Regions from separate parts of the Escherichia sp. HH091_1A genome, predicted to be linked through region 2. Evidence: predicted binding sites of a transcription regulator. Region 2 holds the regulator's gene; each other region holds the start of a gene.

Region 1 (4,275 bases), 1.1 Mb from region 2:
TTTATTCCACGTTGATTGATTTGTTGCAAATATATATTACCTAATAAAATAGACTATCAAAAAACGCTCATTTATTTAGAACCTATCTTTAATTTGAGTGTATGAGTGCATAATAGCCAGGGTGGTTTGAGTATCCTGGAAATTCAGAAAAGTAAACTCATTGAGAAGGACGAGCAGAATGCCTGATAATCTGTCTTTCCCTTCAGGCCTGTCTGTGGATAACGCTTACAAATTTGCAAGGGCAAGCTGCCATCAGGCTGTTTGCAAAACTCAGGAGGCAAGCAATGAGGAAACTACTTTCGGTGAAGAGAGGGAGTTAAAGTCACCTGCATAGCAGGTGACTTTAACTAAGCTAACGCGTTATCAGAACGCGTAGTTAAAGTTCGTCCCGAACAGCCAGGCTTTACCTTCAGACTCGAACTGATATGGGCCTTCGTTAATTTTCACGCTCTGGCCGTGCATATAAGAAACACCAACGTCGACTGAAGCATCTTTATTAAATGCGTAAGTCGTACCTGCACTCAGCCAGAAACGGTCCTGGTCCGGAATGGAGATAGAACGATTCTGTGCCGGAACTGGGCTGTCATCGAAGGCGATACCGGTACGGAAGGTCCAGTTATCATCGTAGTAATAAGTGGTACCCAACGCGATGCGGTAAGCATCTTTAAAGCCTTCATGTTTCTGGAACAGCGTGTCGCCACTCGTTGATGTCGCTTTCAGTTGCTGGAACTGACTCCAGCTGGTGTAAGCCAGGCTATAGTGAATTGCCCACTGCGGATCAACACGGTTATAACCCGACACTTCCCACATTTCAGGCAGGTTCAGCGTCAGATAACCCGACTGCGTTGCGCCACCTGTCGCGGTAGGAATTGGCAAACCGTAGTTATTAAAAGCCGGGTTAAGATCGCTGCTGTAGTTACCCTTGAAGTCAATTTTCACTTCAGAGCGGTAGGTCAAAGCGTAGCGGTTGTTTTTATCCAGTTCGTACAGGATCCCGGCGTTCCAGCCAAAGCCCCACTGGTTACCGTTCAGGTGAGCGATTTTGGTATTACTGTCGATGCCGTTGGCGGTAGCTGCTAATGCTTGCCCCTGAGGAGTCTGCCCAGCAGGAGATTGCATAATCTGACCAGCCACCAGTTGCCCCAGATCGCCTGCAAAACGTTCAATTTTCGCACGAGCGTAGACGGCGTTGAAACCAAGACCAAAGCTCCATGCATTGTTTAAGCGATATGCACCGCTTAAGTTCAGGTTCATGGTTTCGAGGTCGGTGGTACCACCGACAGAACCGCCTGCATAAGTATCGTTAAACTCTGTCGCCAGACCATAGTTAGAGGTAATTGAAGCCCCCCAACCAAATTGGTCGTTAATCGGTGCAACAAAGTGCATGTTCGGAACCCATGCCGTAGGCGCGATGTTATCGGCTTTCAGGCTACGACCAGACGGAGACGTTCCGCTGATATTTACATCCGGATCAATATAAACCGCACCCGCAGAAAATGTCGGGCGGTCAAACATGGTAATCAACGCGGGGTTACGGCTGACGTTACCTGCATCATCGGCAATAGCGCCTTCCCCTGAATAAGCCCGGCCCAGGCCAGAGGAAGAAAATTCGTTTAACTGAAAGCCTGCCGACCAGGCCTGGGTGGAGATAAGTGCCACTGCGACTGCGATAGCAGACTTTGTAAACAGGGTTTTCTGGCTCATGACCATAACCTCAATGATTTATTTTTATACAAACTATGTTACGTACTGTAACAGGAGCGCGAAGTGTAGGGTCTGAGGTACATCTTAGAAATCAGACCAGTGGCGAGAGTATAGGTCTGACCAGATGGAATGTTGCAAGTATGTTTCTATATTTTTTCAAATATGATCTAAGAAACGCGATCCAGCTGGCAAAATTTGGAGGTGGCGCACTCATGGATTCGGGTGAATTTTGTTTTAGATCATTTTTAAGTGTGATTTCGGTCACTTATCCGATTTTGCAGAATTAACAACTGGAGCAGCACTTTCCGGAAGCGTAAAATATCCCCAACGTTTATCTGGCACCTTAGGTGCACATACAGAGGAAATCAACGATGAGTAAATGTAGTGCTGATGAAACCCCGGTTTGCTGCTGTATGGATGTTGGCACCATTATGGACAACTCCGACTGCACCGCGTCTTACAGCCGCGTGTTTGCAAACCGCGCAGAAGCAGAACAAACGCTGGCGGCGCTGACTGAAAAAGCCCGTAGCGTTGAATCCGAACCTTGCAAAATCACCCCGACTTTCACTGAAGAGTCTGACGGTGTGCGCCTGGATATCGATTTCACTTTTGCCTGCGAAGCTGAAATGTTGATCTTCCAGCTGGGTCTGCGTTAATTCCTCTCGGGTATATACGCCCCTGTCAGTTCATGGCGGGGGCGTTTTTATTTTCTCTTCCTCTTTTCTCTCTGTGTCATAGCTCCCACTTTCCCTTTTCTCCACTTGGCTAAATGTAAAAAAATGGTTAAGACTATGATCAGGTCAGACCACTTTATTTATTTTTTTTACAGGGGAGTGTTATGGGTCAGGTTTTACCGCTGATTACCCGCCAGGGCGATCGTATCGCCATTGTTAGCGGCTTACGTACGCCTTTTGCCCGTCAGGCGACGGCTTTTCATGGCATTCCCGCTGTTGATTTGGGGAAGATTGTCGTAGGCGAATTGCTGGCACGCAGCGAGATCCCCGCCGAAGTGATTGAACAACTGGTTTTTGGTCAGGTCGTACAAATGCCTGAAGCCCCCAACATTGCGCGTGAAATTGTTCTTGGCACCGGAATGAATGTCCATACCGATGCTTACAGCGTCAGCCGCGCTTGTGCTACCAGTTTTCAGGCGGTTGCAAACGTCGCCGAAAGCCTGATGGCGGGAACTATTCGTGCGGGGATTGCCGGCGGGGCAGATTCCTCTTCCGTATTGCCCATTGGTGTTAGTAAAAAACTGGCGCGCGTGTTGGTGGATGTCAACAAAGCCCGTACGATGAGCCAACGACTGAAACTTTTTTCTCGCCTGCGTTTGCGTGACTTAATGCCCGTACCGCCTGCGGTGGCGGAGTATTCCACAGGCTTGCGGATGGGCGACACCGCCGAACAAATGGCGAAAACCTACGGTATTACTCGCGAACAGCAAGATGCGCTGGCGCACCGTTCACATCAGCGTGCTGCTCAGGCATGGTCAGAAGATAAGCTCAAAGAAGAGGTAATGACCGCCTACGTTCCTCCTTATAAACAACCGCTCGCGGAAGACAACAATATTCGCGGCAATTCCACGCTTGCTGATTACGCAAAGCTGCGTCCGGCGTTTGATCGCAAACACGGGACGGTAACGGCAGCAAACAGTACGCCGCTGACCGATGGCGCAGCGGCGGTGATCCTGATGACTGAATCACGGGCGAAAGAATTGGGCCTGGTGCCGCTGGGATATCTGCGTAGCTACGCATTTACCGCTATTGATGTCTGGCAGGACATGTTGCTCGGCCCGGCCTGGTCAACGCCGCTGGCGCTGGAACGCGCTGGATTGACGATGGCCGATCTGACATTGATTGACATGCACGAAGCCTTTGCCGCCCAGACGCTGGCTAATATTCAGTTGCTTGGCAGCGAACGTTTTGCGCGCGACGTACTGGGGCGTTCCCATGCTACTGGTGAAGTGGACGATAGTAAGTTTAACGTGCTTGGTGGTTCCATTGCGTACGGGCATCCCTTCGCAGCGACTGGAGCGCGGATGATTACCCAGACATTGCATGAACTTCGCCGTCGCGGCGGTGGATTTGGCTTAGTGACCGCTTGTGCTGCTGGTGGGCTTGGTGCGGCAATGGTTCTGGAGGCGGAATAATGGAAATGGCATCAGCTTTTACTCTTAATGTTCGTCTGGACAACATTGCAGTCATCACCATCGATGTTCCCGGTGAGAAAATGAATACCCTGAAGGCGGAGTTTGCCTCGCAGGTGCGCACCATTATTAAGCAACTTCGCGAAAACAAAGAATTACGTGGAGTTGTATTTATCTCAGCGAAACCGGACAACTTTATCGCCGGAGCAGACATCAACATGATCGGCAACTGCAAAACGGCGCAAGAAGCGGAAGAGCTGGCGCGGCAGGGGCAACAGTTAATGGCGGAGATTCATGCTCTGCCTGTTCCGGTTATCGCGGCTATTCATGGCGCTTGCCTGGGGGGCGGGCTGGAACTGGCACTGGCGTGTCATGGCCGCGTCTGCAGTGACGATCCTAAAACGGTGCTTGGCTTGCCGGAAGTT
Region 2 (4,275 bases):
CCGTGCCAGCGTGGTCATGGCATTAATATGTTCAACAATAAACTGGCTATGCGTTACCCACAGTTTCATATCTGCCAGATAATGGCTGTTGAATGCCGGTTCCTGCATCGCCTGATTCAATGAGTTATACAGAGTGTTATGCGCCTGATTCACCCGCATTCGCTGCCAGGCCAGTGGCGTTGGTTGCGGATCCTCGCTCAGAATCAAACGAATCGCTTCCTGATAGGCTTCTAAAGCATCATGGGCGTTTTTACGCAATAACCCGCTCTGCCACTGCGGCCACAGCCAGACAGTACCGCCGAAAGCAATTAAACAACCAATAATGGTATCGATAAGACGCGGAAGGATGTATTGCTCGCCGTTCAACCACAATAGTTGCAGGGTATACACCGCAGTAATGGTAAAACCGACCGTCGCCCAGCCGTAGTTTTTGCGCAATATCAGGTAGCTGGCGAGGGTGGTAATCAGCATCAAGGTCAGGGTGTAACCTTCGGGAATTTTAAAGTGCAGGGCAACGCCCGCAATGATTAACCCGACCACGGTTCCCACAGAACGGTTCACAATCCTCAGACGGGTTGCGCCGTAGCCATTTTGCGTTACCAGCAATACCGTCATCAGGATCCAGTACGACTTCGGCAGATGCAGTGCGGTGCCCATCAGGCTGGCAACGCTTAACATCACACTCAGTCGTCCAGCATTGCGTAGCGCTGGAGATTTCAGTGACAGATAACTTTTTAGCGCCGGCAGTAACGGCATTCGCCGCTGTTTATCGGCCAGTAAATCACGGGCATAGAGCGGTTTTTGGGTGCGCAGCACGCGGGCGATGCGGCTGAAGTGCCAATAGCAGAATTGCCCAACCGGATTATCCGGATGCTGGCGGGCGATTTTTTCCAGTGCGCCAATTTGTTTTTCCATCGTAAAGCGCGTCGGCAGGCGATGGTAAAGAATGTCATCAGCCAGCACGCGCAGGCGAGTGGCGACAGTTTGCGCATTCCAGCGGATAACTTCTTCTGCATGGCTACGCTCGACCAGCTTTTGCACCTCTTCCGGCTGATGCAAGCTGACCGAAATATGTTCCTGTAAATCCAGCGCCTCTTGGAAAATACGCAGCATCCGCTTGTAGTCAGTATTATTTTGCGCGGAAAGCATATGCATTTGCTGATAGCACTGAGTAATTAAATCGACCGCTTTTTGCTGGCGCACCAGCAGCGGCGGCAATGCTTTTTCAGGATCGGTGTGCTGGGTGAGTAGGCTGTATTTAGCTTCGCAATAATCCGCCAGTTCACGGTACAGCAAGCTTAGTGACTCGCGTAGCGGTTGTTCGCGCCAGAGCCAGAACCAAAACCAGTTAAACAGTCCGTACCACAACGTGCCCAGCGCATAGATCAGCAACGGTTCCCAGACTGGCATGTATCCCGCCAGACTGAGGGTAAAAATGGCGGCGAGCAGCGATGCGGGAAGCAATTTTGCGTGCAATGGCCCCAGCTCAGCAGTGACACCAAGCACCAGCGTTAATCCGGTCAGCAAAAAGGGCAGGGGAACATCTTTTGCCAGTAGTAGCTGTGTCAGCAAGCTACAGGTGGCAAACAGTGACGCACCAATGATTAAGCGTTTGAAAAAACGTTTATGAGGCGTATCAAGGCCCGCAATATTGCAACAGGCTGGAACGAGGGAGAAGAGCAGACCGAATCGTAATTCGCCAAGCATTAACCCAACGGCCACGGGCAAACATAGCACTAGCGTTTGTCGTAGTGCATAGTTGATATCGGGGTGATAAATCAGTCTGCGCCACATCGGGGGAAACAAAATGGCGCGCTACTCAGTAACGCGCCACTCCGACGGGATTAACGAGTGCCGTAAACGACGATGGTTTTACCGTGTGCGGAGATCAGGTTCTGATCTTCCAGCATCTTCAGAATGCGTCCCACGGTTTCACGAGAACAGCCGACAATCTGACCAATTTCCTGACGGGTAATTTTGATTTGCATACCGTCCGGGTGAGTCATAGCATCCGGTTGTTTTGCCAGGTTCAGCAGAGTCTGTGCAATGCGGCCCGTCACGTCGAGGAACGCCAGGTTGCCCACTTTCTCTGAAGTGACTTGCAAACGACGCGCCATCTGTGCAGAAAGACGCATCAGAATGTCCGGGTTTACCTGAATCAATTGGCGAAATTTTTTGTATGAAATTTCAGCCACTTCACAGGCGGTTTTCGCACGTACCCATGCGCTACGTTCCTGGCCTTCTTCAAACAGGCCCAGTTCGCCAATAAAATCACCCTGATTCAGATAGGAGAGGATCATTTCTTTACCCTCTTCATCTTTGATCAGCACTGCCACAGAGCCTTTAACGATGTAGTACAGCGTTTCCGCTTTTTCACCCTGGTGAATAAGCGTGCTCTTGGATGGGTACTTATGAATGTGGCAATGAGACAAGAACCATTCGAGAGTCGGGTCTGTTTGCGGTTTGCCAAGCACCATGCGCGGTTATCCTCTGTTATAAGCTTTCTCCAGAGCCAGAAAACGCCGCTGTCTCTGGATTGCCGAAATTGTGCTTCCCGCTACCTGGGAAGGGGCTATCAACTGTACTGCACGGTAATGTGACGTCCTTTGCATACATGCAGTACATCAATGTATTACTGTAGCATCCTGACTGTTTTAGCATAGCTTTCGCTTTGTGTCTCCTGGTGTCTCGCTTCAGCATGACCCAGGTCGCCTTCCGTTGCGCGATTTGGTTAGTACGCGTACTCTGTCAGGAAAATTGACGCAGTGGAGTAGCAAAAATGCAAGCGCGAGTGAAGTGGGTCGAAGGGTTAACTTTTCTGGGCGAGTCTGCCTCTGGTCACCAGATTTTAATGGACGGCAACTCAGGCGATAAAGCGCCAAGTCCGATGGAAATGGTGTTGATGGCGGCGGGTGGTTGCAGTGCCATCGATGTGGTTTCGATCCTGCAAAAAGGGCGTCAGGATGTGGTCGATTGTGAAGTAAAATTGACCTCTGAACGCCGCGAAGAGGCACCACGCCTGTTTACGCACATTAATCTGCATTTTATCGTCACCGGTCGCGACCTGAAAGACGCAGCGGTTGCGCGTGCGGTTGATCTCTCTGCTGAGAAATATTGTTCAGTGGCGTTGATGCTGGAAAAAGCGGTGAATATTACTCACTCGTATGAAGTGGTTGCCGCGTGATTTGATGTCAGGAGTACGATGCCGGATAATTGTTTATCCGGCATATTAGCAGAGTTACTCGATTTTCTTTCCTTCCATCAATCGTTGCACCAGTGGCAGCATAATTAACTCCATTGCCAGACCCATTTTACCGCCCGGCACCACTAATGTATTGATGTGGGAAATGAATGAGCCCTGCAACATCGCCAGCAGCCAGGGGAAATCGATCCCTTCCAGATTACGAAAATGGATCACCACAAAGCTTTCATCCAGTGATGGAATGCCCTTTGCTGCGAACGGGTTTGAGGTGTCGACAGTGGGAACGCGCTGGAAGTTAAGATGGGTGCGGGAAAACTGCGGCGTGATGTAGTTGATATAGTCTTCCATTGAACGTACTACTGAGTCCATCACCGCTTCTCGTGAGTGCCCGCGCTCGCTGGTGTCGCGGATCAGTTTTTGAATCCACTCAAGGTTAACGATAGGCACTACGCCGACCAGTAAATCCACATGCTGCGCAACGTTATGATGTGGCGTGACGACGCCACCGTGTAGCCCTTCATAAAACAGTACATCAGTGGGTTCCGGTAAAGGTTGCCATGGGGTGAATGTTCCCGGCACCTGATTCCACGGTACGGCTTCGTCGTACGTATGCAGATATTTGCGTGATTTTCCTTTGCCGCTCTGACCGTATTCAATGAAGGTTTGTTCCAGCAGGCCGAAGTCGTTCGCTTCGGGGCCAAAGTAGCTGATATGCCGCCCGGCATCACGCGCCTTGCGGATCGCCATGTCCATTTCCGGGCGCGTGTAACGGTGAAAACTGTCGCCTTCCACCTCAGCTGCATGCAGATTTAACTGCGCGAATATTTTACGAAACGCGAGACTGGTGGTGGTGGTCCCCGCGCCGCTGGATCCTGTTACCGCAATGACCGGATGTTTGGCAGACATAGTAACTCCATGACTTAGCTATCATTATTATCTCGTCCGCCGACGGCTGCAGGTTATTCACGAAACTGACTGCGCGGCATGATATTGACCGTTTCGTGCAGCTCCGACCATACCAGCACCGCTTCTCCGCACTGTAGCTGGCGTTTGACGTCGGCGACTTTCTGTTC
Region 3 (4,275 bases), 2.5 Mb from region 2:
GGTCCGAACGGCGCGCCAGCACGACGACCGTCTGGGGTGTTACCAGTTTTCTTACCATACACAACGTTAGAAGTGATGGTCAGAACAGACTGAGTCGGGATTGCGTCACGGTAGGTGTGCAGTTTCTGAATTTTCTTCATGAAACGTTCTACCAGGTCAACAGCCAGGTCATCTACACGCGGATCGTTGTTACCAAACTGCGGGTATTCGCCTTCGATTTCGAAGTCGATAGCCAGACCGTCTTCGTCACGAATCGGTTTAACTTTCGCATATTTGATTGCAGACAGGGAGTCAGCAGCAACGGACAGACCAGCGATACCACACGCCATGGTGCGGATAACGTCACGGTCGTGCAGCGCCATCAGAGAGGCTTCGTAGCTGTACTTGTCGTGCATGTAGTGGATGATGTTCAGTGCAGTGATGTACTGTTTAGCCAGCCAGTCCATGAAGTGATCCATGCGCTCCATCACTTCATCGTAGTTCAGGAGATCGCCTTTGATCGGTTCAGACTTCGGACCAACCTGCATTTTCAGTTTTTCGTCAACGCCGCCGTTGATTGCGTACAGCATGGTTTTCGCCAGGTTTGCACGCGCACCGAAGAACTGCATTTGTTTACCAACGATCATCGGGCTTACGCAGCAAGCGATAGCGTAGTCATCGTTGTTGAAGTCCGGACGCATCAGGTCATCGTTCTCATACTGCAGAGAAGAGGTGTCAATGGACACTTTAGCGGCGAATTTCTTGAAGTTCAGCGGCAGTTTTTCAGACCACAGAATGGTCATGTTCGGTTCCGGAGACGGACCCATGGTGTACAGGGTGTTCAGGAAACGGAAGCTGTTTTTGGTAACCAGGGTACGACCGTCGAGGCCCATACCACCGATAGATTCGGTTGCCCAGATCGGGTCGCCAGAGAACAGTTCATCGTATTCCGGAGTACGCAGGAAGCGAACCATACGCAGTTTCATGACCAGGTGGTCAACCATTTCCTGCGCTTCTTGTTCGGTGATCTTGCCAGCTTTCAGGTCACGTTCGATGTACACATCCAGGAAGGTGGAGGTACGACCGAAGGACATTGCAGCACCGTTCTGAGACTTAACAGCAGCCAGGTAGCCGAAGTAAGTCCACTGGATAGCTTCCTGAGCGTTGGTAGCCGGACCAGAGATGTCGTAGCCGTATTTCGCAGCCATTTCTTTCATCTGACCCAGAGCGCGGTGCTGTTCAGCGATTTCTTCGCGCAGACGGATAGTCTGTTCCAGGTTTACGCCGTTTTCCAGATCAGCCTGCAGAGAGGTGAACTGAGCGTATTTGTCTTTCATCAGGTAGTCGATACCGTACAGCGCAACGCGACGGTAGTCACCGATGATACGACCACGGCCATAAGCATCTGGCAGACCGGTCAGAACACCGGATTTACGGCAACGCAGGATGTCCGGAGTGTAAACGTCGAACACGCCCTGGTTGTGAGTTTTACGGTATTCAGTGAAGATTTTTTTGATCATCGGGTCCAGTTCGCGGTTGTACGCTTTGCAGGAACCTTCGATCATTTTGATACCACCGAACGGGATAAGAGCACGTTTCAGCGGAGCTTCAGTCTGCAGACCAACAACTTTTTCCAACGCTTTGTTGATGTAGCCAGCGTCGTGAGAGGTGATGGTGGAAGCAACAGCGGTGTCAAAGTCAACTGGCGCGTGAGTGCGGTTTTCCAGTTTAACGCCTTCCATTACTTTGTCCCACAGGGTGGTGGTCGCTTCAGTAGCGCCAGCCAGGAAGGACTCGTCACCCTCGTACGGAGTGTAGTTTTTCTGAATGAAGTCACGGACGTTTACTTCATTCTGCCAGTCACCTTTGGTAAAACCTTCCCAGGCTGTGGCTAACTTTTCATTAAGCTCGGACATGTAACACCTACCTTCTTAAGTGGATTTTTTATTTACTGCGTACTTCGACAACCATTAATGGTGATCGTTTTCACGCAGGTAAATGACCCAGTATGTCAACCCAACCAACAAACCACCGCCGATAATATTACCGATCGTAACCGGAATCAGGTTATCAGTGATGAAGTTCATCACGGTCAGGTGAGAAAAATTTTCCGGTGCAGAACCGACAGCGGTCCAGAATTCCGGAGATGCGAAGTCGCGGATTACAATACCCATCGGGATCATAAACATGTTTGCGATACTGTGCTCAAAACCGCTGGCAACAAACATCGCGACCGGCAGCACCATAATGAACGCTTTATCCATCAGGCTGCGGCCAGAATAACTCATCCATACTGCCAGACATACCATCAGGTTTGCCAGGATACCAAGGCAGACGGCCTCAATAAAAGTATGGTGCACTTTGTGGTCGGCGGTTTGTAGGACGTTTAGTCCCCATTGACCATTCGCGGTCATATACTCGCCGGAAAGCCACATTAAAAGTACAAACAGCAGTGCGCCGACCAGGTTGCCAAAATAGACATTTAGCCAGTTTTTCGCCAACTGACCCCAGGTGATGCGCCCACTCGCCTTAGCAACAACAATCAACACTGTGGAAGTAAAGAGATCGGCTCCGCAGACAACACAAAGAATCAGCCCCAGAGAGAAGCAAATGCCGCCAACCAGTTTTGCCATGCCGAAGGGCATTGTTCCTGTGCCAGTGGTTGCTGTGATATAGAAGACGAATGCGATTGAGATGAAAACACCGGCGGTAATCGCAAGATAGAAAGTCTTAAGCGGATGTTTCGTTGCTTTATAGACACCTGCCTCTTCGGCCACTTTGGCCATTGCTGCAGGAAGTAAAAGATCAAAAGGGTTGTCAGCTTTCACACTAACTCTCTCTTTATTAAGTCGGCGACGAGATACTAACAAAGCATTATAGATGAGAAATTGATATAGATCATATCTCGCCTGGCTTATAGGCCCGTAACTCGCATGGTTTTTATGCAAATACGGAGTAAACATTTGATTATCCAAATAAAAATAAATTTTAAAAATTAACAAATGAGTTGAATTTTTTCCGCATCCTCCGCTAAAACAGTTAATTAAAAGGGAGCACCAGGCGAATAAAGTAACAATATCGATCGTATTTATTAAATACAAATTACCGATATTTAACTTTATAATTACAATTATTTTATTAATGCAAATATATGTAAAGCGGGGCATTAAAAAAACGCCCCGTAATATAACTCAGACGAATCATTAAGCCTACATTGCGTAGGCTATTTGATTTTATTTTGCCCAGAATGCTGCTTTGGCGCGCTGCAGCTTTTCGTAGGCCTTCAACAACGACTGATGTGCAGCAAACGCGTGCAGATCGCTATCTACGGGTTGCAAGCCATAAAACGCCGATTCACCGCTCATTGCCGCACTGGCGGCTTCTACGGCATCTGCGCCATACATACGAACGAAGGCATTCAGATATTGCAGTGGTTGGCGGTCTTCTTCCTGTGCCAGTAATAACAACGTTTGCAGACAGCGATAATAGTTGGCGCGTTCCGGATTAAATACTGATGAGTTAAACTCCATCGTCCATTCGGTCCAGACCAGAGCCTGTTCCAGATCGCCACCAGCCAGCGCCAGCATGGCTTTTAATTCTCCGATACGCAGGGTGTACCAACCGTTATCCGACCCGGTCGCCAGACCCAACAGCTCACGCACGCGGGTAAAGTCATCAAAACCTTCTTCATCCAGTTGCTCGATGAGGTTCAGGTAATCTTCTTTTTCCCACTCGCTGCCTGGGAGTGAAAGAATCGTTTCACGTAAATGGCTGCCCATGCTGTTATTCGCCAGCCACAGATCTTCTGCCGGATAAATATCGGACATGCCAGGCACGATAATGCGGCAAGCATAAACGCCCAGATGCTCGTAATCGGCAATATAAACTTCTTTATCTTCTTTGTTGAAGATAGCCATCAGCGTAGCAAACTCTTCTTCCGTGGTGCCTGAGAAGCTCCAGTCCACAAACGGATAATCAGCATCCTGCTTGAATAGGTCCCAGGAAATTAAACCGCTGGAATCGATAAAGTGCGTTTCGAGGTTAGTATGTTCAGCGACTTCTTCATCATCGAAGGTTGGCGGAGTAAACACATCCAAATCTTTCAGACCGCGGCCTTGCAGCAACTCGGTCACGGTACGTTCCAGTGCAACGCCAAAATCAGGATGTGCACCGAAGGATGCAAAGCAGGTACCGTTAGCTGGATTGAACAGTACCACGCAGATCACCGGATATTGACCGCCAAGCGAGGCATCATAAGCGAAGATCGGGAAACCTTCCGCTTCCAGTGTTTCGATC

The links. The regulator CRP, encoded in region 2, controls carbon source genes, mostly activating them, when cyclic AMP is high. The targets are predictions, from matches to a motif close to ATGTGANNNNNNTCACAT.
Region 1: a site for CRP is predicted at 1,954-1,971, ahead of QUF14_RS15005 (YfcZ/YiiS family protein). Genes of this name have one in related genera too.
Region 3: a site for CRP is predicted at 2,866-2,883, ahead of focA (formate transporter FocA). Genes of this name have one in related genera too.

What each region holds. Positions count from the first base shown of each region.
Region 1 covers NZ_AP025747.1:2,972,507-2,976,781, reverse strand. Annotated here, with positions in the region: gene fadL (long-chain fatty acid transporter FadL) at 364-1,704, opposite strand; gene QUF14_RS15005 (YfcZ/YiiS family protein) at 2,076-2,360, shown strand; gene fadI (acetyl-CoA C-acyltransferase FadI) at 2,543-3,853, shown strand; gene fadJ (fatty acid oxidation complex subunit alpha FadJ) at 3,853-4,275, shown strand, end outside.
Region 2 covers NZ_AP025747.1:4,117,536-4,121,810, reverse strand. Annotated here, with positions in the region: gene QUF14_RS20765 (YccS/YhfK family putative transporter) at 1-1,794, opposite strand, end outside; gene crp (cAMP-activated global transcriptional regulator CRP) at 1,845-2,477, opposite strand; gene QUF14_RS20755 (OsmC family protein) at 2,780-3,184, shown strand; gene QUF14_RS20750 (phosphoribulokinase) at 3,239-4,108, opposite strand; gene QUF14_RS20745 (YheU family protein) at 4,162-4,275, opposite strand, start outside.
Region 3 covers NZ_AP025747.1:1,121,436-1,125,710, forward strand. Annotated here, with positions in the region: gene pflB (formate C-acetyltransferase) at 1-1,895, opposite strand, end outside; gene focA (formate transporter FocA) at 1,950-2,807, opposite strand; gene ycaO (30S ribosomal protein S12 methylthiotransferase accessory factor YcaO) at 3,213-4,275, opposite strand, start outside.